2 regions of the Paenibacillus yanchengensis genome follow, and region 1 is predicted to be linked to the other one. Evidence: predicted binding sites of a transcription regulator. Region 1 holds the regulator's gene; the other holds the start of a gene.
What was found. Region 1 encodes LexA, which represses DNA repair genes until DNA is damaged. Its sites were predicted from a motif close to CGAACATATGTTCG; they were not measured.
Positions count from the first base shown of each region.

Region 2: ACFSTH_RS08485 (DNA polymerase IV) is a predicted target of LexA. The motif match lies at 9,562-9,575, and genes of this name have one in related genera.

Region 1 is NZ_JBHUMH010000060.1:1,723-12,671, reverse strand. Features, by position in the region: gene ACFSTH_RS16910 (1,2-dihydroxy-3-keto-5-methylthiopentene dioxygenase) at 22-567, shown strand; gene ACFSTH_RS16905 (HAD family hydrolase) at 673-1,467, opposite strand; gene ACFSTH_RS16900 (hypothetical protein) at 1,502-2,014, opposite strand; gene ACFSTH_RS16895 (DUF896 domain-containing protein) at 2,070-2,264, opposite strand; gene phnW (2-aminoethylphosphonate--pyruvate transaminase) at 2,568-3,668, shown strand; gene ACFSTH_RS16885 (LysM peptidoglycan-binding domain-containing protein) at 3,780-4,163, opposite strand; gene lexA (transcriptional repressor LexA) at 4,324-4,947, shown strand; gene ACFSTH_RS16875 (hypothetical protein) at 5,270-5,419, opposite strand; gene ACFSTH_RS16870 (M50 family metallopeptidase) at 5,668-6,360, opposite strand; gene ACFSTH_RS16865 (hypothetical protein) at 6,856-7,065, opposite strand; gene ACFSTH_RS16860 (alpha/beta fold hydrolase) at 7,233-8,015, opposite strand; gene ACFSTH_RS16855 (hypothetical protein) at 8,785-8,970, opposite strand; gene ACFSTH_RS16850 (hypothetical protein) at 9,069-9,662, opposite strand; gene ACFSTH_RS16845 (hypothetical protein) at 9,680-10,312, opposite strand.
Region 2 is NZ_JBHUMH010000016.1:253,774-264,722, reverse strand. Features, by position in the region: gene ACFSTH_RS08530 (helix-turn-helix domain-containing protein) at 113-976, shown strand; gene ACFSTH_RS08525 (NAD-dependent deacylase) at 1,169-1,966, opposite strand; gene ACFSTH_RS08520 (ThuA domain-containing protein) at 1,997-2,725, opposite strand; gene ACFSTH_RS08515 (helix-turn-helix transcriptional regulator) at 2,917-3,858, shown strand; gene ACFSTH_RS08510 (hypothetical protein) at 3,936-4,490, opposite strand; gene ACFSTH_RS08505 (VOC family protein) at 4,703-5,077, shown strand; gene ACFSTH_RS08500 (hypothetical protein) at 5,213-5,680, opposite strand; gene ACFSTH_RS08495 (hypothetical protein) at 6,102-7,439, opposite strand; gene ACFSTH_RS08490 (hypothetical protein) at 7,775-8,257, opposite strand; gene ACFSTH_RS08485 (DNA polymerase IV) at 8,254-9,519, opposite strand; gene ACFSTH_RS08480 (DUF3189 family protein) at 10,303-10,818, opposite strand.

The DNA.
Region 1 (10,949 bases):
ATAGGGAAAGAAGGGATAAGTATGGCTGAAATTAAAATACGCAACACTGGTGAACGAATTACAGGCGAACAAAATGTACGCTCTTTTTTAGATACACAAGAGGTTTTGTATGAACATTGGGATGCTAGTAAACTACCTACCGAGTTACAAAACAAATTTGTACTTTCTGATGAAGAAAAGCAACAAGTATTAGCTACCTTTGACAGTGATATTCGTGATTTGGCAGCACGTCGCGGTTATCAAACGTGGGATATTATTACACTTTCTGATGAAACACCTAACCTAGATGAATTGTTGAAAAAATTCGAAAATGTGCATACACATACAGAAGACGAAGTAAGAGCAATAACAGCTGGTAAAGGTATATTTATCATTAAAGGCACCAAAGATGTAGGTTACTTTGACGTTGAGCTTGAAGCAGGAGATGTTATTTCGGTTCCTGAACACAAACCTCATTTCTTTACATTAATGGACAATCGTCAAATCGTTGCTGTTAGATTATTTATTGAAACAGAAGGATGGATTGCTCATCCATTCGCTGATCCACAATTTGAATCGAAGAACTAATCATTGTCTTAGCTTTAGTATGAGATAATAATAAACAAAAAAACGGAACTGTCCATCGATTCATACGATGATTAGCAGTTCCGTCTGCATTATTATATATATCGATTATGATTGCTCGGCTAGTATCCGTAACAATTCATTCAAATTTTCAATTTCATAAGTAGGAATGATTTCATCATTTCTGGTAGCATGATGACGATTGAGCCAAACAGAATCCATACCAACCCCATTAGCACCCAGTATATCCGTTGTCAATTTATCTCCTACCATCACACCTTCATCAGCTGTTATCTGTAGCTGCTCCATAGCATATTGAAAGATTGACGCTTTCGGCTTACCTTCACCGAATTGTCCAGATATAACAATATGATCGAAATAGGACGCTAATGTTGGAACACCACTTAGTTTTTCTTGCTGTAAATCAGGCGAACCATTCGTTAACAACAATAGTTTATACTTTCCTTTTAATTGCTCTAATACTGCATACGTTTCTTCGTAAATAATCGGTCGTTGTCTACGCTCTGCCGGGAACAATTCCGCTAGTTTCGCACCTAATTCTGCATGATCAACACCAAGTTTTTTTAAGCCATTTGTCCAAGCATCTTTTCTATATGTAGGAACAATTTCTTGCATTTTACGAAAATCTACCAAATCTCCTGCTTTAAAATCTCCCCATAATCCTTCAAAAGGGTTAATTCCGATCATTTTCGTGAATGGATAGAAATCATATGTTTCATATAGTGCACGTGCTTCCATTCGAACAGCTTCCTCTAATTTTTCTGGATCTACATCGACAACACGCGCAGCTTCCATACAAGTAGCCTCAAACGCTTCTTTAATACTACGCTCATCCCACAATAGCGTATCATCCAAATCAAATAGTACTGCTTTTTTCGTCATTTTATTTAGTCTCTCCTCAACCGTTACTTCATTATCAATGTTCCACTACGTTTACATCATTTTTCTTACCGAATTCTATTAGCTTTTGTCCCATCTGTTCTGTCGCAAAACGATTCAACACTTTGGAGTATGTCCATGCTGCACCTGTTTTTGGAGCAATAACAACAGAATCCTTTTGCAAGCGTATTTCTTTAATACCAGTTGCGTATAACGTTTTGTCACCAGTTATTCTTCTTGATTGTACAAAATCTTTCCCAATAGTCAAATAGGGTCTACGGAAAAAGAACATTATTGCTAACACTACATATGCGATAACCGTCACCCAAAACATACCATTTGCCACAAAATCAGGCTGTGCCGTAACAATAAACAAATAACCAAGTATAAACAAAATTAATAAAAATGGAATAACATAATTTCTTCCTTTAAAGACAGACTGTTTACCTTTCTCACTATACAAGCTAATAGGAGAATTTCCAGACTTTTTACGTGTTTGATTGACTTTTTGCATGTTTTTACGAACTTGACGTTCCCAAGAACGAGACATTCCCATCCCTCCATATCTTCTCTATCCATCATGCTGCAAAAAAGGACAACTACAATTAATGTAACTGACCTTCTTCTTCTTCATCAACAAACTTAATACGGTCTAATTCTTGACGCATATTACTTTTGAAATTTTGTAAATATTGTTGTCGTAGATTATCACGCTCTACCACTTCTTCCGTTGTCAAACCTGTTGCTTTCTGTTTGCGCGACAACTCGTTTATTCTTGCTATCAACTGATCGATATTCATTACTAGTAGCCCATCCTCTCACGATTTAAATACTCCATTCTACTTTTACATTTCTACCTATCCCTTGTCAAGTTTACATCCATTTAACAATCAAATTGTAACATGAATATGACGTAATTATTAGATAGCGACCTATTATCGAAAAAAAACAAAAAACAAACTATTAATGTTTTGTAAATTAGATAAATCATCATTGCAACAATTGAAAAAGAAAAGTAAAATTAAAAACAATTAATAATAACAAAAAACAACTAAAAACAAATTGTCCAACAAATTAATCCATGCTGAGAGGATGTATTAAATATGAAGAAGGATCACTACCTACTACTTACGCCAGGACCATTAACAACAACCGCAACTGTTAAAGAAGTAATGTTAAAAGATTGGTGCACTTGGGATGATGAGTATAAACAAATTGTCCAACAAATTAGAAAACAACTATTAGAAGTAGCTGAAGCTTCGGAAGAAAAATATACCGCTATTTTGATGCAAGGTAGTGGAAGTTTTGGAGTCGAATCAGTACTAGGTTCAGTTATTCCGCAATCAGGCAAACTACTCATATTACAAAATGGTGCTTACGGTAAACGTATTGAAGAAATCTGCCACGTATTGCGCATACCTTATCAATCTGTCATATTTGCAGCTAATGAACAAATCAGTGCAGAAACAGTGGAACAGCATTTGCTAGCGGATCCTTCTATCACTCACGTAGCGATGGTACACTGTGAAACAACAACAGGTATTTTAAATCCTCTCGAAGCAGTTGTAAATACAATTAAAAAACATCATAGAATTGCAATTGTTGATGCGATGAGTAGTTTTGGTGGCATCCCAATCGCAACTGAACAACTAAATATCGATTTTCTGATCAGTAGTGCTAATAAGTGCATTCAAGGCGTACCTGGATTTAGCTTCATTATTGCAAAACAGACGGAAATAGAGAAATGCAAAGGGCAAGCACGATCACTTTCCTTAGACTTATATGATCAATGGCAAGCAATGCAAGAAGATCCAGGCAAATGGCGCTTTACATCTCCTACTCATATCGTACGTGCTTTTGCACAAGCTCTATTAGAGCTGGAACAAGAAGGTGGCGTCGCGGCTAGATACGAACGCTATAAAAATAATCAACAAATTCTAGTAGACAGTATGAGCGATGCTGGATTTACCGCTTATTTGCCAAGAGCTTTACAGTCACCGATCATTACAACTTTTATTTATCCAACACATATTTCATTTACGTTTCTAGGTTTTTATAATTTCCTAAAAAATAAAGGCTTTGTTATCTACCCAGGAAAATTATCCGATGTAGAAGTATTTAGAATTGGTAATATTGGCGACATCCATGCAAATGATATTATTGAGCTTTGTGTCGCGGTTGCCCAATATAAAGGACAAGAATAACGTCGATTACTAATCTTCAACAGCAAATATATATAGTAAAGTAATAGAGCGAACCTGTGCGATTGTTACAGTGCTTCGCTCTATTGTTTTATCTTCTGTTCCACAGAGTTGTCAGAATTTTGGAATAATAAGGCGTTGTCCAATTAAAATTTCGGATGATGTTAATAAATTACGATCTTTAATCTTATGGATTAGTTGCCTAACATCTTTATTATTTGGACCATATTGCTGCGCAATTGACCACAATGTATCGCCAGCAGTCGCAAATACGACATATTCACCAACCTGTGGTTGATCCGAATATTGATCAGAAGCATTAATTGTAACTAATACAGATATAGACAAAAACAATGTTAAAACGATAATATTTATAACCACTTTAGACTGTAGGCGAGTAAACTCCTTTATATAACGAACCTTATTCGAATACTTCCTAGATTCTTCTGTTCTATTATCACCATAAATCGACTTATATGAGCTTGTATGTATGTACATTTCGTCATCTCCCCAAACATTTGTTCTATTTCGATTGTAGCACGAACGCACGTTTGGTTCAAGATAAAAATAGAATGTTTGTTCGCAAGAACTTGTGTTTGTACGAACGGCGGTTCTATGTTATAATTTATGTTAATTATGAAGAATGGAGTTGATTGTCGTGACCAAAATTTCCAAACGACAGCTGGCGATTCTCGATTTCATCAAACAAGAAGTGAAAGATAAGGGCTACCCTCCTTCCGTCCGAGAAATTGCAGAAGCGGTTGGACTACTATCAAGCTCTACGGTTCACGGCCATCTGGATCGATTAGAGAAAAAAGGATTTATTCGCCGAGATCCAACTAAGCCACGTGCTATTGAAATACTTAATCAAGAATCAGATCAAGACACTTTTACACCACTACCTGTCGTAACAGTCCCAGTAGTTGGTAGGGTAACAGCCGGATTACCGATAACTGCAACAGAAAATATTGAAGATTATTTTCCATTACCTACTCATTTCGTAGGTGAACACACTGTATTTATTTTAAACGTTATTGGAGACAGTATGATTGAGAAAGGTATACATAATGGCGATTACGTTATTGTTCGCCAGCAACAAACCGCGAACAATGGAGAAGTTGTCGTTGCTATGACAGAGGAAGATGAAGCAACTGTTAAAACTTTCTATAAAGAAAAAGATCATATTCGTTTACAACCAGAGAACGAAACAATGCAGCCCATTCGGCTTCCGAATGTGACGATATTAGGAAAAGTCATCGGTTTATTTAGAGATTTGCAATAATACACAAACACCCAGTCAACTCCCCCCTATAGTGCATAACCTATACTATATCCGCAGGGCAGGGAGGTGAAGAACAATATGTCAGCATTCGGTGGTGCACACTCAAACACAGGTTCAATTCTTGTGCTTTTCATCCTCTTGGTAATTATTTCTTGCAGCTTTGTAGGCTTCGGCAAAAACAACTGCTGCTAATATCAGCTTAAGCTAAACTTGCCGCAACAAAATAGTCTGTAAGTGATATCAGGGACCACTCCTTAGTAGCATTCATTGCTGCATTGGAGATGGTCCCTTCACCCGTTTAAGAAAAGTTTTACAATATACTTTATTTATTATTTTTCGAAACAGCAATTGCAATATATAGTAGGAGTCCAAAAGCTGCTCCACCAAGTAAGATCAAACCAAACGTGCCTAAGAATAATGATAAGTATGCAATAGCCATCCCCAAGATCATAAACCCTAATATGTTTTTCAAGAGTCTCCTCCTAGATAATTAATTTCAATTGTACTATAGCTATATAGCATAAAAAACTGTAAGATACTTTTCAACTTACAGTTAAGTTATGGTCACTTTGTGTTAAAAAAGCTTCTTTTCACAGTCATAATTTTTTATTCCAATTTTCGAAACATATGAGATTTTGTAATTTTGACCCAATTGAAATGAAATCACGAAAAGTAAAGGAATACAGTGTAGAGTACCCTGTTTCACAATTAATTGACGTGTTACATTCCCAAACTTTCATCTATCGGTTCTGGTTCTTTACGAAACAGTAACATTGTAGAATGTTTGGCACACCACAAGGAAAATAACGTGAACAGTATTCCCCAAACGAAAGCTGGCACATGCGTATAATTGCTCAGATTTGTCGCATCACCTGCTATAGAAGGATATAAAAACGACATCGATAATATCGTAAAAGAGCTAAGTACCGACTCGACTAAACATATAAAAGCAATGAGCAAATAATAGCCGTTACGCAGCCAAGATGGAGCAAAAGCATAAACTAAAATCGTGACTGCAACAAATCCTCCACTCCACATCATGCCATAGTTATTTCGTACAAATAAAAGAAGTCCAATTAAAGCTAACGAAGCAATGACAATTAAACCGGCCTTTACTTTGCGATGAGCGAATAAAAAGAACAACAAAACTGCAAACATTGCTGAGCCTGTATAACCAGCCAATGAAATTGGAATCCCCTTCCACGCACTGGCGAAGGAAGTCAGTGTGACACCGCTCTGATCGCTGAATAGATAAATATACCTCACCTTTCCAGACAGTACTAAAGTAACCAATGCATGAGACAGCTCATGGATCAATGTATCCACATTACGGAAAAAGAAAGAAAACGGGGTTAATCGAGTCAGCATAGCCGTCACAATTAAGACCGCTGCCATTTTTAGCCATGCATACATGGGTATATATACCTCCTAAGTCAAACATTGTGGATTCATCTTATCACATCTTTCATCCTTTGACGATCCACTCTCACCGACATAAAGTAAATAAACTACTCTCTAAAAAAAGAAACAAGCAACTAATTAGAAATATAAATCTTCTGTATGAAGAAATAAAAAAACTATCTCCAGAACGGTTAAGGCAACTCAAGTTTTCTGTACATATTCATAGTGAAGAAAAAATACCATCTAAAGTTTTTAATGGAGTAATAATAACAACTTCACTACTTATAGCTTTAATGACTATAGTAGTTTCCGTAGCTTCTCTTTCCCCAGAAGAAGTAAAGATATCATTTTTACAAAACTCAATTCATACTTTAGAACGATTACCTCATCTTGCATTTGCAATATTAGCAATGTTTGTAGCTGTTATGATCCATGTAGTGATAGAAGATAGCAAAAACAAATTTATAAAGAAATTTTCAGTTGTCATTGATGAGATTGAAAGGGAACTTAATTCAAGTCATCCTTCTGCAACTCAATATCTAGCTCAATCAACTTACGTAAATTGTCGACGCTTTGTATTTCGATATGGCCCTTCTGAAAATTACGAACCCATCGAGCGATAGCAGCCTTAATTATCTTGCGGTACTGTTCCTTACTCTCGATGATCCCAAGCATGATCTCAGCTTCATGCTGCTGCAGTAATTCATCTACATGCATTCGCAAATCGTAGCCACGGCTGTACATGATCTCATGCAGGGGTGTCACCCTGGTTAGCGGAGAGACGTTACTGCGTCTCTCTTTTTATTTTGTTGTGGCATAAAAAAATCCGCCCAACATCAGGCGGTTGATTCTAAATTAATTTCCCCGGTTTGTTAAAGAGACGATCAGCCAATAAATTGCATTAATAGCTGGTTGAACTTGTCACGTTCTTCCCAGAAAGCACCATGACCGCTATATTGAAATGGAACAAGTTGTGAATTTTTAATTAGCTTATTTGTTTCCTGAGCATTGATAAAGGGAACGATTTTATCATGGATGCCATGAATAATTAATGTAGGTACAAATATTTTGCTAAGATCATTGTACACATTCTCATCTCTTAGTGTAGTCATGACTGCCGCAGTCGACCAACTAGCTGCTTGTAATCCCATTTGAAAGAACCAGTCCGAGAATGGCTCCGTAATATACTGGAAAAAAAAGAGATCCGTTACTCCTTGCAACATTTTAGGACGATCATTTAGTGTTCCTGTAATGAACATATTTGCAAGTTCTTCTGGCACACTAGTCGGAGATGCAGCGTCTATAAGAACAAGCTTGGATACTCCATAACCTTGATGGCGAGCCATATATCGAATCGAGATTGCTCCCCCTGTGGAGTGTCCTGCTAATGTGAAGTTTTTTAACTGCAATGCACCTACTACTGCACGGATATCATCTGCCAATCTGTCAAAATTGTAGCCACTAAATGGTTTATCAGAGTTACCGTAACCTCTCCAGTCAATGCCTATACATCGGTACCCCATTGCTGGAAGAATATTAAAATGATATTCAAACTGCTTATGGTTTAAAGGCCAACCATGTATAAATAGTATTGTTTTACTCCCCTCTGGGTTCACATCCTCTACATATATTTTCACACCTGGTTCTACAGTAACAAAGTATCCCATGCTGTTTCCTCCGTCTAATTAAAATAGCTTTAACAATAGGATACTCATCTAAGGCAACATAGGTGATTGTCTATTCTTTGTTGATACGCGATGTCGGCTGAACCGGACTTTATTTACTAACTTTACTGCCCCGGAGCTTAATAAGAGAATCCTTAACAAACTTAACATAGCCTATATTTAGGCTGCGGGATCTACACGACGAAGCAGCACAGGTTCAATGCCAGTGGCTTCTTGGTATCGCTTTTTAATAACGACACAGAAAATAGGATCCAGCTCCATTATTCTGCAGATACGACCAAGCTGATCACAAATTATGAGGGTTCAATCCACTACCTCCGAAGAAGTCAACGACTTGGTCACCCTACTGAGAGTGTTTTTAACTCGCAACATAAAAAATAGGAGGGCATTCTGGGGGCACATTAAAAATCTAAGCCCTTCCCCAGAAAATACCCCCCAACTAAAATCCCCCAAAACCCGCACCACTACGGTACTTTTCATCAAGTTTACAACGGAAAATACTGATCTCGTTCCCATTGATGGACTTGTGTCCGATATATGTACTTGATTTAGATATGGTTGTATACCATCTGTGATACTGCATAGATTGAGCATATTCGTAAAAATGAATTAGCTATACAATGCTTCGTTCTGTTATATCGGGGGACGTTTGGGGGACGTTTCGGGGATGCTCATGCATTGCCAAAACAATTTATAATAATCAATATATAAGTCGCCAGGGATGTGATATGTTTCCATGCGTGACTCTTTTTTATTCATACGTAAATCCAAAACTTGGAACCAATTTTATTTCAAAGATCTCATGACGTGGTAGATGATACACTTCAGCACCTTTTGTGATCTTTACATATCCGCCGTCAGCATCTTCCAGAGCACCTTCGTATATGTCACCTGATTCCAGTTCTATAACAACAATTTTATCTATGTATTTGTTCATATCGAAATTCATCCCCCTTCTAATGATGAATTTCGATATAAAAATGAAAATTCCTTCTGTTTTATACGATGAATAGGGGGGAATAAAATTCAATCCTTCTAGTCATTAGCTTTTCTTTTATTTTTAGCAGCTTTTGTTATTTTACTGATAAACTTCTCTAATTGCTGTTCTTTCCCGTCGCCGCTATTCAACAACTCTGATTGTGAATCAGATTTCACTTTCCCATCCTCAATTCTCCAAATCCCATCGTCAAAATTATATGACCAATATGTTCCATCATCAGTTCTATTCAGAATTAGCAGAACTTCTTCTGATTTTTTAACCATTTTTTTACTCTCAATTGCGTTGTCCGTAGAACCATGTTGTAAATATGTTATTTCTGTTTCGTCTGTTTCTCCATACAACACTTTATCCACTCGGATGGTAGCTGGCGTAATTTGCATATTAAATTTCCTTTTGATCGGTACACCTGCATCTCTCGAATAAGTATCTCCTTCACCCAAAACAGTTCCTCGTATAATTAAATCAACATTCCAAAATTCATCTTCTAATGAAGAATTTTGAGATGATACAGCGGTATTATGCGAATCCACTATTTGTCGACTTTCTTTTTTTGCAATTCCTAATAGTCCCCCAAATACAATAGACAATGCCAATGAAACAGCAACTATTCCTACATATTTTTTATTCATAATTTCCCTCCTTCCTTTTAATATCGACTATTAACTTCACTAACATCATAAGCTGATGGAACCAGTCCACCCGCTAGACCTGCTGTCATTAAAGAAGTCGATTTCGCTGTTATGAAACTTGTGTGAGCCAAACCCATTACATGTCCAAGTTCATGCGCTATCAATGCTTTTCTTTTAGAACTTGTGATAATATTTCCATCGTTTGTGAAAATTCCTGCATAGTTAACCTCAGATCCAGTTCCACAATGTATTGTATAATCACTAACCGGTGACGCCATACAAGCTAAACCATTATCTTTGTAAGGTTGCGTCCAAGCATATCCATTACCCCAACCATTTTTATTCCAGGTACTTTTATCCACACCAAATATATCAACATTAGAAGTTGGAATAGGAGCAGTCTGAATCGTCACATTTGCGCCGCTGTTTGACCAAAGATCCAACCCTCTAGTAAAAGTGCTACCTGAATAACTAGAATGAAGGTTATCTCCGTTAACCCTCAATACAACATCACCTTGATAACTAATTGTTTTCCATTTCCACTGAAAATAGGTTGCTTGTGAAACCGAAGAAAACAAACTAAAGGAAATGAGACCAACGCACATACATGAAACAAGTAACATAAATCCCCTAAATCTCTTTTTAAACAAAATAATTCCTCCTATTCTATTTTTAGTTAATATTAACAATACCAACGTTAACGTTGTTTGGTGTAATAATCAATACCAAAATTACTAATTAGTTCCTAATAACTAACAAAATTTCCATCACATTTTATTGTTTATAAATTCACAAAGTTTGGATCAATATAGAATAGAATTAAAATATTTCACTTATTAATATAAGAATATCTAAAATGAAATAAGTAACAAACTAGAAATATACCGTTATGTAAAAAACAACTTTGCTCATCTCCATACCATATTATGTGTTATCGAAAATATACACTACTCTCCTTCTAATACCATCCAACAATCATCCATTTAAAACTTCACGCCCACTCCCCATCACAGGACAGTGGGCATTACTCTATTTATAAACTTGACATTAAAGCCGCAGGAACGCTTTCCCATTGCGAATTTTTATAATTAAAATAATTATTAATTCAGGTCAATTCCACAGACAGCATAGGCATTGGACTTTGAATTTATTAGAATGGATTTCCATCATTAATAATTATTGTAGAGTTATTATACAGAAGAGTTTTTGGTGTAGACGAAGTGTCTGTAATTCTTTTTGCACCATGTACTTCCCCACTCGCCATAATAGGACCATTATTTGTATAGA
Region 2 (10,949 bases), on a different contig from region 1:
ATATATGATAGAATAAACTACGAACGAATGCGCTTTCGTTTTTCGATAAACATCTCATTATTTCGATGGAAGCTTCAAAAGTACATCATTGCCTCCAAAGGAGCGATATAGATTGACTTATATTCCTGACTATTTAAAATACTATCCTAATAAAGATAGCTCCTACCCTTTGCATATAAGTAAAAACGAGCTACAACATGGTTTCCGTGCGCATAGACATGACTTTCTAGAATTTTCTTATGTCATTAGCGGCAGTGGTTGCGAAGTAATTAATGGTATACAACATCAGATGCAGCCAGGTACCTTCACTTTTGTATTACCTTATCAAATCCATGAGATTTTCACCGATCCTGGGCAAACACTCGTACTTATCAACTGTAATTTTAATATGGAGCTATTGATGGAACAAAACAAAGAAGTCAGCCTATTCTCTTTAATTGATCGAGAACAACCGACTTCACATATCCAACTGCAACACGATGATCATCGTTACATGTTACAGTTACTTGAAAATATGCTAAAAGAATACAATGAAAACAACCGCTGGAAAACCGCTTTACTACAAGCAAGGCTAATGGAAGTACTCATTACATTTGACCGTATACGACAACAACATCATGATGGTAGCACCAATGCCATTCGCCAAACCGAATCCAAATCATCTGTCTGGCCAATTATTTATTATATTCATCAGAACTACCAAGAACCTTTAACACTAACTGAACTGGCAAATCGTTTTTCTATCAGTTTGTCGCGTATAAGTGAAATTATTAAAGAAACAACAGGTCAAAGTTTTGTACCTTTCTTACATGATGTAAGAATACGACATGCTTGTAGTTTATTAGCTTCCACCGATATGTCCATTACCGAAATTGCACTAGAAGTTGGCTATGGCTCATTCCAAACATTCTCACGTGTATTTCGTGACACAAAAGGTATCGTTCCCAAAGATTATCGCCGCCAAAAAAACAATTAAATGGAGTATTTAAACGCCGTTACAAACTATCGTCACAATCGCCCAGATCATTAACAAGGCATAACACACATACGACACGATCATCCATTTTCGTCGATCCATACCTTATCACCCCGTTCACAGCTATGTTTACATAGTATGCCGGAGTAACTAAAAGAGTCATCGAAAAATGAACCAATCTAGCTATTATTTTTATACAGTAACCAACTGCCCTAACACTGCTGCAATACTATCATTCACCGTATAAGCAGCGCTACGGTCCAGCGATGTCGTACTTTTATTAATAACGATCAGTCGATCACCTTTATAATACTGTACTAAACTAGCAGCAGGCTGCACCGTCAGTGACGTACCGCCTACAATTAAAACATCGGCTTGTTCAATTGCACGAACAGCCTGCTCTAGCGTATCCATATTTAACGATTCCTCATACAAAACAACATCAGGCTTAATCACTCCGTTACACTGCCGACAATACGGGATTTCCCCCTGACCATCAGCTGCACTCTCCGTCCGTAATTTTTCCTGAGTATTATCCAACGAGCTAACGTGACTAAGTGCAAGCAATTCCTCTAACGTGTAAAACTGGTTACAATTCATACAGTAATTGCGCTGAACGGAACCATGCAATTCCAACACACGTTTACTACCAGCTCGTTGATGTAATCCATCTATATTTTGCGTAATAACAGCTAGTAATTGCCCTCTTTCCTCTAACTTTGCGAGTGCAACATGTGCTAAATTAGGTTCGGCATTTGGATAAAGCATTTTTGTAACATAAAATTGATAAAACAACGCTGGATAACGATCAAAAAAACTACGACTTAACATTTGTTCCGGCGTAAACTCCATATCTTTCCATGCAAAAATACCATTAGCTGAACGAAAATCAGGAATGCCACTTTCTGTAGACGTGCCTGCCCCTCCAAAAAAAACGATTCGCTGCCCACTGCGAATAACGTCATGAACGGCTTGCCATTCGTTTGACATAAGTTAGCAACTTCCTTTCCTTTCATTATTTTATTGTCCGATTTTTTCTAACGGCTCCGGTGCATGCCCATACGTAGGTGTTGGACGAGCAACGGGAGCTGCCCACTTAATAGCATTATCAATTACTTTTCTAATTTGTGGATGATAATATGTTGGGAACGTTTCATGTCCTGGACGGAAGTAAAAGATTTTACCTGCTCCACGCGAGTAGCAACAACCACTTCGGAACACTTCTCCACCTTCGAACCAACTAACCATCACTAACTCATCTGGCTGAGGAATATCAAAATGCTCCCCATACATTTCTTCTTGTGGCAGTTCAATAAAACGATCGATGCCTTCCACAATTGGATGTGCGGGATTAACAACCCAAATTCTTTCCTTTTCACCAACTTCACGCCATTGCAAATCGCACGTCGTTCCCATTAGCTTTTTGAAAATTTTTGAAAAATGTCCCGAATGCAACACAATTAAACCCATACCTTGCAGCACACGCTGATGTACACGCTCTACGATAGCATCCTCTACTTTATCATGCGCCATATGTCCCCACCAAATAAGAACATCGGTATCATTCAACACTTCTTCTGTTAATCCATGCTCGGGCATATCTAACGTTGCCGTTCGTATCTTACTCGCTGATTCAATGCCATCAGCAATAACTTGATGAATCCCTTGTGGATAAACTTCTGCAACTTTCTCATTGTTCTTCTCGTGATAAAATTCATTCCAAATTGTTACGTTCAGCTTCTTATTCATTGTAACACTCCTCTATCCTAAATGTAATGAACACTACTCTTCTATATTGTAGACAACATTTCAAATTTATACGATTGTCTTTTTCATCTTTTTATTACGGTATTCTGTTATACTTAATGTAGTATTTCTAATATAGCGGTATTTCTATTACGCAAAACTGTTGTGATTACAACTACGGAGGTGGATTGACAGTGGAAAACGAGATGTACTTAGAACAAGTAGATTACTCTAATCCCTTTTTAGCAATAAAAATTTGGCAAATTGATTGTCATGATAACAATAGACTAATAAATGAACAACAATTACAAACGATGGAATTACTTAAACAACAATATCAATGGCACTACCATCCTGAAATCGAATTATTACTTCTATTAGAAGGAGAGATGCTAGTCTTTTATCATAACGAGGAACGAAAGCTATTACCAGGAGATGTTGCTATACTCGGTTCATCAGAGCCTCACCTTACACTACAAACGAAATCGAACCTACGTTATATCGTGTTACAAATTCAATTATCACAATATTGGGACTCCAGTACGACACATCTGATGCACCATTTTAACGAAGTTATTAGACCACTCAGCAATCTAAATTATATTTTCCAACACAATGATGCTGTCCGTGATCAAGCTCGTCAGTTTATAAACCACATTTTTCAGGAAATGAATCAGTGCGAAACCGGTTATGAATTAGCCGTGTCTGCCTATATTAAACAAATCCTGTTACTATTGCTCCGCTACGATACGGATAAGCAACTAGAATATGATGACAATCATCAAATGCAACGATTAATGCCAGCACTACAATATATGGATAGCCATCTCACCGAAAAACTATCTGTAAAAGAAGCCGCTCAAGCAGTTAGCATGAGCTACACTTACTTTATTAAAATGTTTAAACAAACGATGGGTATGTCTTTTACCGACTTTGTTGCACACAAACGAATAAAAAAAGCAGAAAAGCTACTACTTACTTGCACCGATAGCATCGCTGAAATAGCAATTAACGTCGGACTACCTAACATTGGTCACTTTTACGAACGCTTTCGTAAATATAACGATTGCTCACCCAAGCAATATCGGGAACGTTATCTACATTCCATAAAAAAAGTAGACAATGACGAACAATAGAGTAGCGAGATCATTAACTAATGGTACGATCTCCTACTCTATCTCTTATTTGCTTTATAGTAATCTCCATCCGATTGTTAGTTGCGAAATATTTGGGTTAACCCCCACTCTATTCCCAATTTCTCCGCTTGCATCGTCTGTATTAACCGAGCTTCCTCCAACGATCCACCACTGACAATAAAATGGACTTCCTGCGTAGATTTATCAAACCAATCATCATTAGCAATGATATTGAATGTTTCAAAATTATCCGCAAAAAAAATCGGCGCTGTAAACACATCATGATGAGATTGCCCATTAACATTCGAGTACGTCGTATAATGTAACATCCCATTATTGACACCATTTTTATGTTTGTCTATGAACAAATTAGTACTATCACTATTATAAGTAAATGGAAAACCATCGATCCGAAATTCACCTTTAAAATATCTGTCTTTAAACAAAGGGCGATGCATCGTTCCTTTAATCGTCACACTAGTTGTCTTTATGGACGTTCCATCATCGTTTTTAAAAATAACCGCTTGTTGCACCATATCCACCTGTTTTGGAAAAGAATAATTATATAACACTACAAATACAGCGATCATTGCTACCACAATAATGACGATCAGCTTCTTCGCTGAAGCCATCCGCAACACAGCCTTTCATTGTGAAAAAAAATAACTTCCACCGAGTATATTACTTGAAATATTTGGAATTGTCTAGCACATAACTGCTGTACTGATTGTTAATTTTAAATCCACTTTTACAGAAAAAAACTGGATTCATATTACATATTGTTGTATAATTAGAACGGAAATGAAACTGTGTTTCGCTAAACGAAACTAAAGGAGTCGGTTAGATGAGCTATACTTTCTATGGTCTTGATCACGTTCAGTTGGCAGCACCAGAAGGTTGCGAAACAGAAGCTCTAAATTTTTTCAATAACATCTTAGGCTGGACCGAAATACCAAAACCTGAAGCTCTAAAACAACGTGGTGGCGTCTGGTTCCAATGCGGCATTCACCAAGTTCATATCGGAGTGCAAAAAAATTTTGTTCCCGCTATCAAAGCTCACCCAGCATTTCACGTACAGAACTTAGATAAGCTACGTCAACATTTACAAAATAATGATATTCAAGTGATGGATGATGAAGCAAGAATAGATGAAGGAGTCAAACGTTTCTATTTAAACGACCCCTTTGGCAATCGACTGGAGTTTCTAGAATGGCTTTAAACAACACTAAAAGAAAACCGTCCTCTTAAAAAAGGGCGGTTAAATTAGCTACCGTTCGCCGTTAGCTCAATGATTTCTCCATTGTTCTGTCCGCGAGTATATTTTCAGATTTTGTAAATAAACAGACCGAAGTAATTACTGTATCAAAATAACTTCAACCGCCTCAACGTCAGATTCAACTTTTTTATAAGGGGTTACCCAGAATTCGATTTTGGGATAATCTCCTGCACCGACAGGCTTAATAAACTCATATAGATCTGATACAGGAATCGAGATCTTTGTATTCGTGGATGGAGAGCGGGTATATATCTTAGTGCGTTTTGTTAATACGATATGACCTTCTTTGCCCGTCGCACCCTGATAGGACTCAATAAACTTTTGAAATACTGGTCCTTGCGGTCGAAAATCAGTAAGCATTAAGGTATACAAAACTCCATTAGCCTGAGAATGCTCATTCTTCCGTTGATCAACTAAAGATAACATCTCACCACTGTAAAAATAAAGAGTTTCGGATTCAAATGACTGTTTCTTGCCACAAGCAGATAGAAAGATTGCTAAAACACAGCACAATAGAATGTATTTTTGAACTTTAATGATACTCACGCCTCCTTGTGACAACTTAACTAGAAATGTAGCGCTCATCAGCTTAGCAAAAAAAAACACATATATCAAAGTTTCTCATTGATCTCAAATTCCTTGCTATCTAAATAACGGAACCATGCTAAATATTGTTACAAATACTTGGTTATTATCAACAATGAAATTTAACATAGCCAAAAATAAAGAAGCAGGTACTGAATCTCAATTTTGCTTAAGTACCTGCTTTCTTGATATTAAAAATCATTTGATAACCTAAAGAACTTTGTTTCGCTTGGTACACTAACAATTCTACTTTTGCTATTCATGAAGGCTAGAACTAAAAACATAAGTCTGTTCATAATAAACTCCTCAAGAAATTAATCGCCTCCTGATGTAGTCATACACCACCAAGAGACGATTATTAATCATTTTCTGTTAATCTGGATTAATTAACTCTTGTAACATGGTAGAAACCATTAACCAAATAGTGACCATAAATGACTGTGGATGTTGGTGTCAACGGAGCCCACAAATATTTTGTAGTGTTAGCATATGTCGTTGACGTATTGCCAGTAAAGCTGCCAGCAGGAGTAGGAAAGCTCACTGAAGCAGCGTACGTTTTTTCTGAAGTGTTTAACTTTTCGGCCGAAGCCACAGAGGATACTTCAAAATACCCTGGTGCTAGTTTGGCCGCTGTTACTGTATAGCCATTGTTAGAAGTTGTATTGTAATCTAGTCTAGCGGAAGGTCCGTCGTACTTAACAGGCGTTACTTTGTACTCATCGTATTGCTTCACTCCCATATACCAAACCGATTTAGAGGTATAATTGTAGGTAAAGTACCCATAAAAGTCAGCAGAAACATTGCAATAGGTTCCATTATTATAAATGCATTTTCCGTTAATTGTATAAGTACCTGATGTATTCGCAACAGAGACGTCTCCGCTATTGCTAAATCCTGCGCTAGTACTCGTTTTTATACCAGAAGAAAGTTTAACCGTAGAGCTTGTTGAATTCGTAATGGTTACTTTCTCATCGCTTCCAACGTTTACGGTTCCGATTTTAACTTCTTGGTTAGAATCTGTACTAGCGTTCGTACAAATGGTATACCCATTTCCACCACCAGATACGCAGTTAGGGCCAGTGCCCGGATAGTTGGCAAGTTGGGTTAGTGCTGAGACATTAGTTGCATCGACATAATTCTTTGGTTGCTTGCTTTTGTCGTTATTAAATTTACCTTTTAGCTTGATCTTTCTTTGTCCTTTTAGTTCCTCGAAATCTTTCTGAGAAACTTTAACGTTTTCCTTTAAGAATTGAACGGAAAAATTCATTGTTTCCATTTCATTATTAGTTGGATTTACATAGTAAATCTCGTAAACGCCAGTGGCAACAACACTCACTTGAGAAGCTTTACTTTCATTTGACAAACTAACTTTGAATGTAGCATTGCCATTTTCATCAGCCTTACCTTGATAAATAAGTTTATGGTCTTCCGAAATTGAAAGTACGGTAACGTCAGCATTCGGAACCAGTTGACCATTTTCATCTACGATATCCATCGATACCTCTGAATCTTCTTGTAGCGATTTTAACGAAGCAGAGTCAACAAAAGTGTTTTCGATTGCTTCTGTAGCAATTTCTTGTTCTGAAACGGGAATTACTGCAGAAAAAGCCATCATGCATAATGAAAGGGAAATCGCAAGTTTCCTCAGATTCATATCCATACTCGAATAGTAGTTTGAATAACATTTTATACCATCGAACAGGACATACGTTGATAACACACAAATACCTCCTTTTAATCTAATTTATGTATTATCCCTTTGCTATAATAGCATGAATATCCATGGTTGTATATGTCCTTTTTTGTAATATATTACCTAAAATAAATTAACCTGAATCACTAGCATTGCAAGTCATTGATGAAGCAAGAATAGATGAAGGAGTCAAACGTTTCTATTTAAACGACCCTTTTGGCAATCGACTGGAGTTTCTAGAATGGCTTTAAATATTTTAAAGATAACGTCTCTCTAACCAGTTATTCCTAAATACACAAAAGCCGTCCAATGGACGACTTTTGTATTGATTATCTCTTTGATAAGAGTTTCGACAGAGATAACTATTTTCCTTTATTTACTTGTTTCAACAATTTGCCTATATCATTTGTATATTTGGTGAGCTTTAACGTAACATCTGATCGAAGTGTTTCGCGAACAATACCAAACTTTTCTTCATATCCCCGACAATAATATCGGTAATAAAGTATCCCGTCATTTGTCTCTTCATCCGACACTTTAATATTACGCTGCTTAAGTTCTCTTTTTAGAACATAATAATCATCCGTTATCTTAAACATAATAACTTCAAGGCAACGAATGACAACTCCCTTTAATGTTATTTTAGAAAACGCCATATCTTCAAGCGACTTCTGGATCATCGTTATCAAATGGGGAAGCACAACCAAATCTCTTATCATATCGAGTTCTTCCGAAGTAGGTCTGCCCGCCGCAGACTTTATAACTTGTCGTTGATCATACTGTTCTTGATGCTCAGTCAGTAACATTTTCCCTTTCCAGCGTTCATTTCCGTCCAACTTTGTCATTTGTAGTGTCCTCCAATCTGTCCGGCTCTTTCGTGCGCCACTCCGGCATCCAATAAAGATGATGCTCGAAGTATGGCAGCCTCTCCATATCGCTCTCTGATCCGATCTGTCGCACACTCTAAATCATATATTTTGGCTCGATCCATAAAAAGATCAAGGTACTGCACCTCATCTCCTGCTAGTTGAGTTAACACGATTGTTATATAACTGACGGGCATCCCCTGCCAGTACTCGTTAAATAATTTAAGTATAGCCGCTTGTAGCTCTTGAGTAAGATTTGTTGGATAATCGAGAGTCGTTTGTCGACCAAATGAATTGACACGCTGACCATCAGTCTCGCCAATGCCCAATGATACTACGCGCCCCTGTACCCCAATTCTTCGAGCTCTCCGACACACTTCAGCGCAAAGCTCATGAATTACTACCTCAATATCCGCTTTACGAGAATAAAGGGACGCTCGCAGCGCCTTACCATGACTGACAGATTTGAGCGCTCCTCGTATTGCAGAAACTACCGGACTTGGATCAATACCGCGTGCTGTCTGCCAATAATATTCAGCCTGGATATCACTCTGTTTCCCCATTATCTTGCGCATCAACTGCTTGAACGCTGTAAGCTCCATTTGTGCAATGTCTCCAATAGTATTTATCCCCTGCATTACAAAACGCTTTGTCATCCGCGAGGCAACCATAAACATCTTATTGATTGGTAGTGGCCATAGTTCCTGCTCAATATTTGTCTGGTCTAGCCGATATATCCCTTCTGGATGTTTTTTTGCGAAATTATCTGTTGCCGTTTTTGCCAAAATTTTTGTCGGTCCAATACCTACTCGGGACCAAACACCAGTCGACAACTTGATCTTATGTTGTATTTGGCGTGCAATCTCTTCAGCTGAACCATATAAACCAACCGATCCAGTCACGTCGAGAAATTGCTCATCGATGGAATATGGCTCAACCAAATCGGTAAAAGATTCGAATATTTGTGTAATAAATAACGAAATTGTGATGTATCGTTGCATCCGTGGCTTAATAATGACGAGATCTGGACATAAAGTTAGAGCTTCCTCCACCCTACTCGCTGTTGTCACTCCCCGATCTTTTGCCATTGGACATGCAGCCAAAATAATACCGCTTTTGCGCGTTGGATCGCCAACCGCTACTGGCATATCTCGATATTCTGGATGTGCTGCCTTTTCAATCGATGCGTAAAAAGACTGTCCATCAACCAACAGTATTGTTCGTTCATTATGTTCTTTCATCATATGCGCCCCATTCGAACATTTGTTCTATATAATATATACCAAACAAACGTTCGATATGCAACATACAATAAATTCCTGTTGATTTTTAAAATAAACATTAACTACCTTAGATCAAACACGTAGCCACTCGTTACGACAAACTTACTTCCATATGGAAAGGAATGCCGGGTTTTGCTTCGCCTACGCACTATACTATTAATGGTTATTTCGCGTCATAACAGGTCATGTTCAAGATCAATGAATGGAGCGGTAAGCTTGTACGTTATTTCATACAAAGCGGCATTCCGATCAACCAAATTACGGTTGTTTGTTTGTTTTATCGTATAAACCCCCCTACGTTTAACCTACTATGGGCCGCATTTTATATGGTTTTTCGTATAAACTTGATCTCCTCCAGCACTTATTTGAATGTTTGTACGTTTTATCGTATAAACTCCCACTATAATCTCCTATTACAAATTTTCACAGTAGATTTTATGACCTCATGCGATACAAGCCAAGTCCGAACGACCTATGGTCAAATGCTACAACACTTGTAAATACAAAGAACCGACCTTAAGATCGAATTTTAATATTTATATACATATCTTCCATTTTTAAATCGACAACGACGAACGATTTCAATCCAGCACCTACATAAGGTGCGACGGGACAAGGAGATGGAAATAATTTTGATTGGACGGTAAGAGATCCAGAAAAAAAGCATTACGTAATGTGTTAGCTGCTTATGAAGCATTAGGTGGTAAAATACTTATAACCAATGCAACGTATCTACTTCATTTATTTCTTATACACTTCATTTTCTAAAATAATGATTTGTGCCTCATTAGAGGATCTTCCTACTTGTTTAGTATTCTCAACCAATCTATAAATATTGTCGCAGCATTGTTTAGCACCTAAAACCAATAAAGGAACGCCTATAAAATCAATTTTTAATCCCCTTGAAAAAAATCCGCCAATTGACATAACGAACGGTACAGTTGGGGAAGTATTAGAAAATACTATTTTTTCATGAAAGTGATGTTTATTCTGTAGTAACTGGCATAAATCTTTTAACGCTTGTACAACAAATTTTGCAGATTTCCTGCCTACTGTGTATACGGAATCTCCATTTTCATCTACCCCGTGAAATATAATTTTCCCGAAATCATCTTTAGTCAATTTGTTGAAGTAATTTACATTCAATATTTCTTCTTTCGTTAACTTTCGTTCTGACTGAGAAATTTGTTTTAAGTGATATGCAGCTGCAAGAGACGTTGTATGTGTCCCCCCATAGTCATTATAAATATAGATCATGGAATCATCCTTTAATATTTTATATCTAGTATGGTCAGTTCTGTTTGTCTTCAATCATGCGGCATACCCACATAGAGCAAGCCCCAATTCGACACATGGACAATACAGGGAGATAGTACGCAATTTCACTT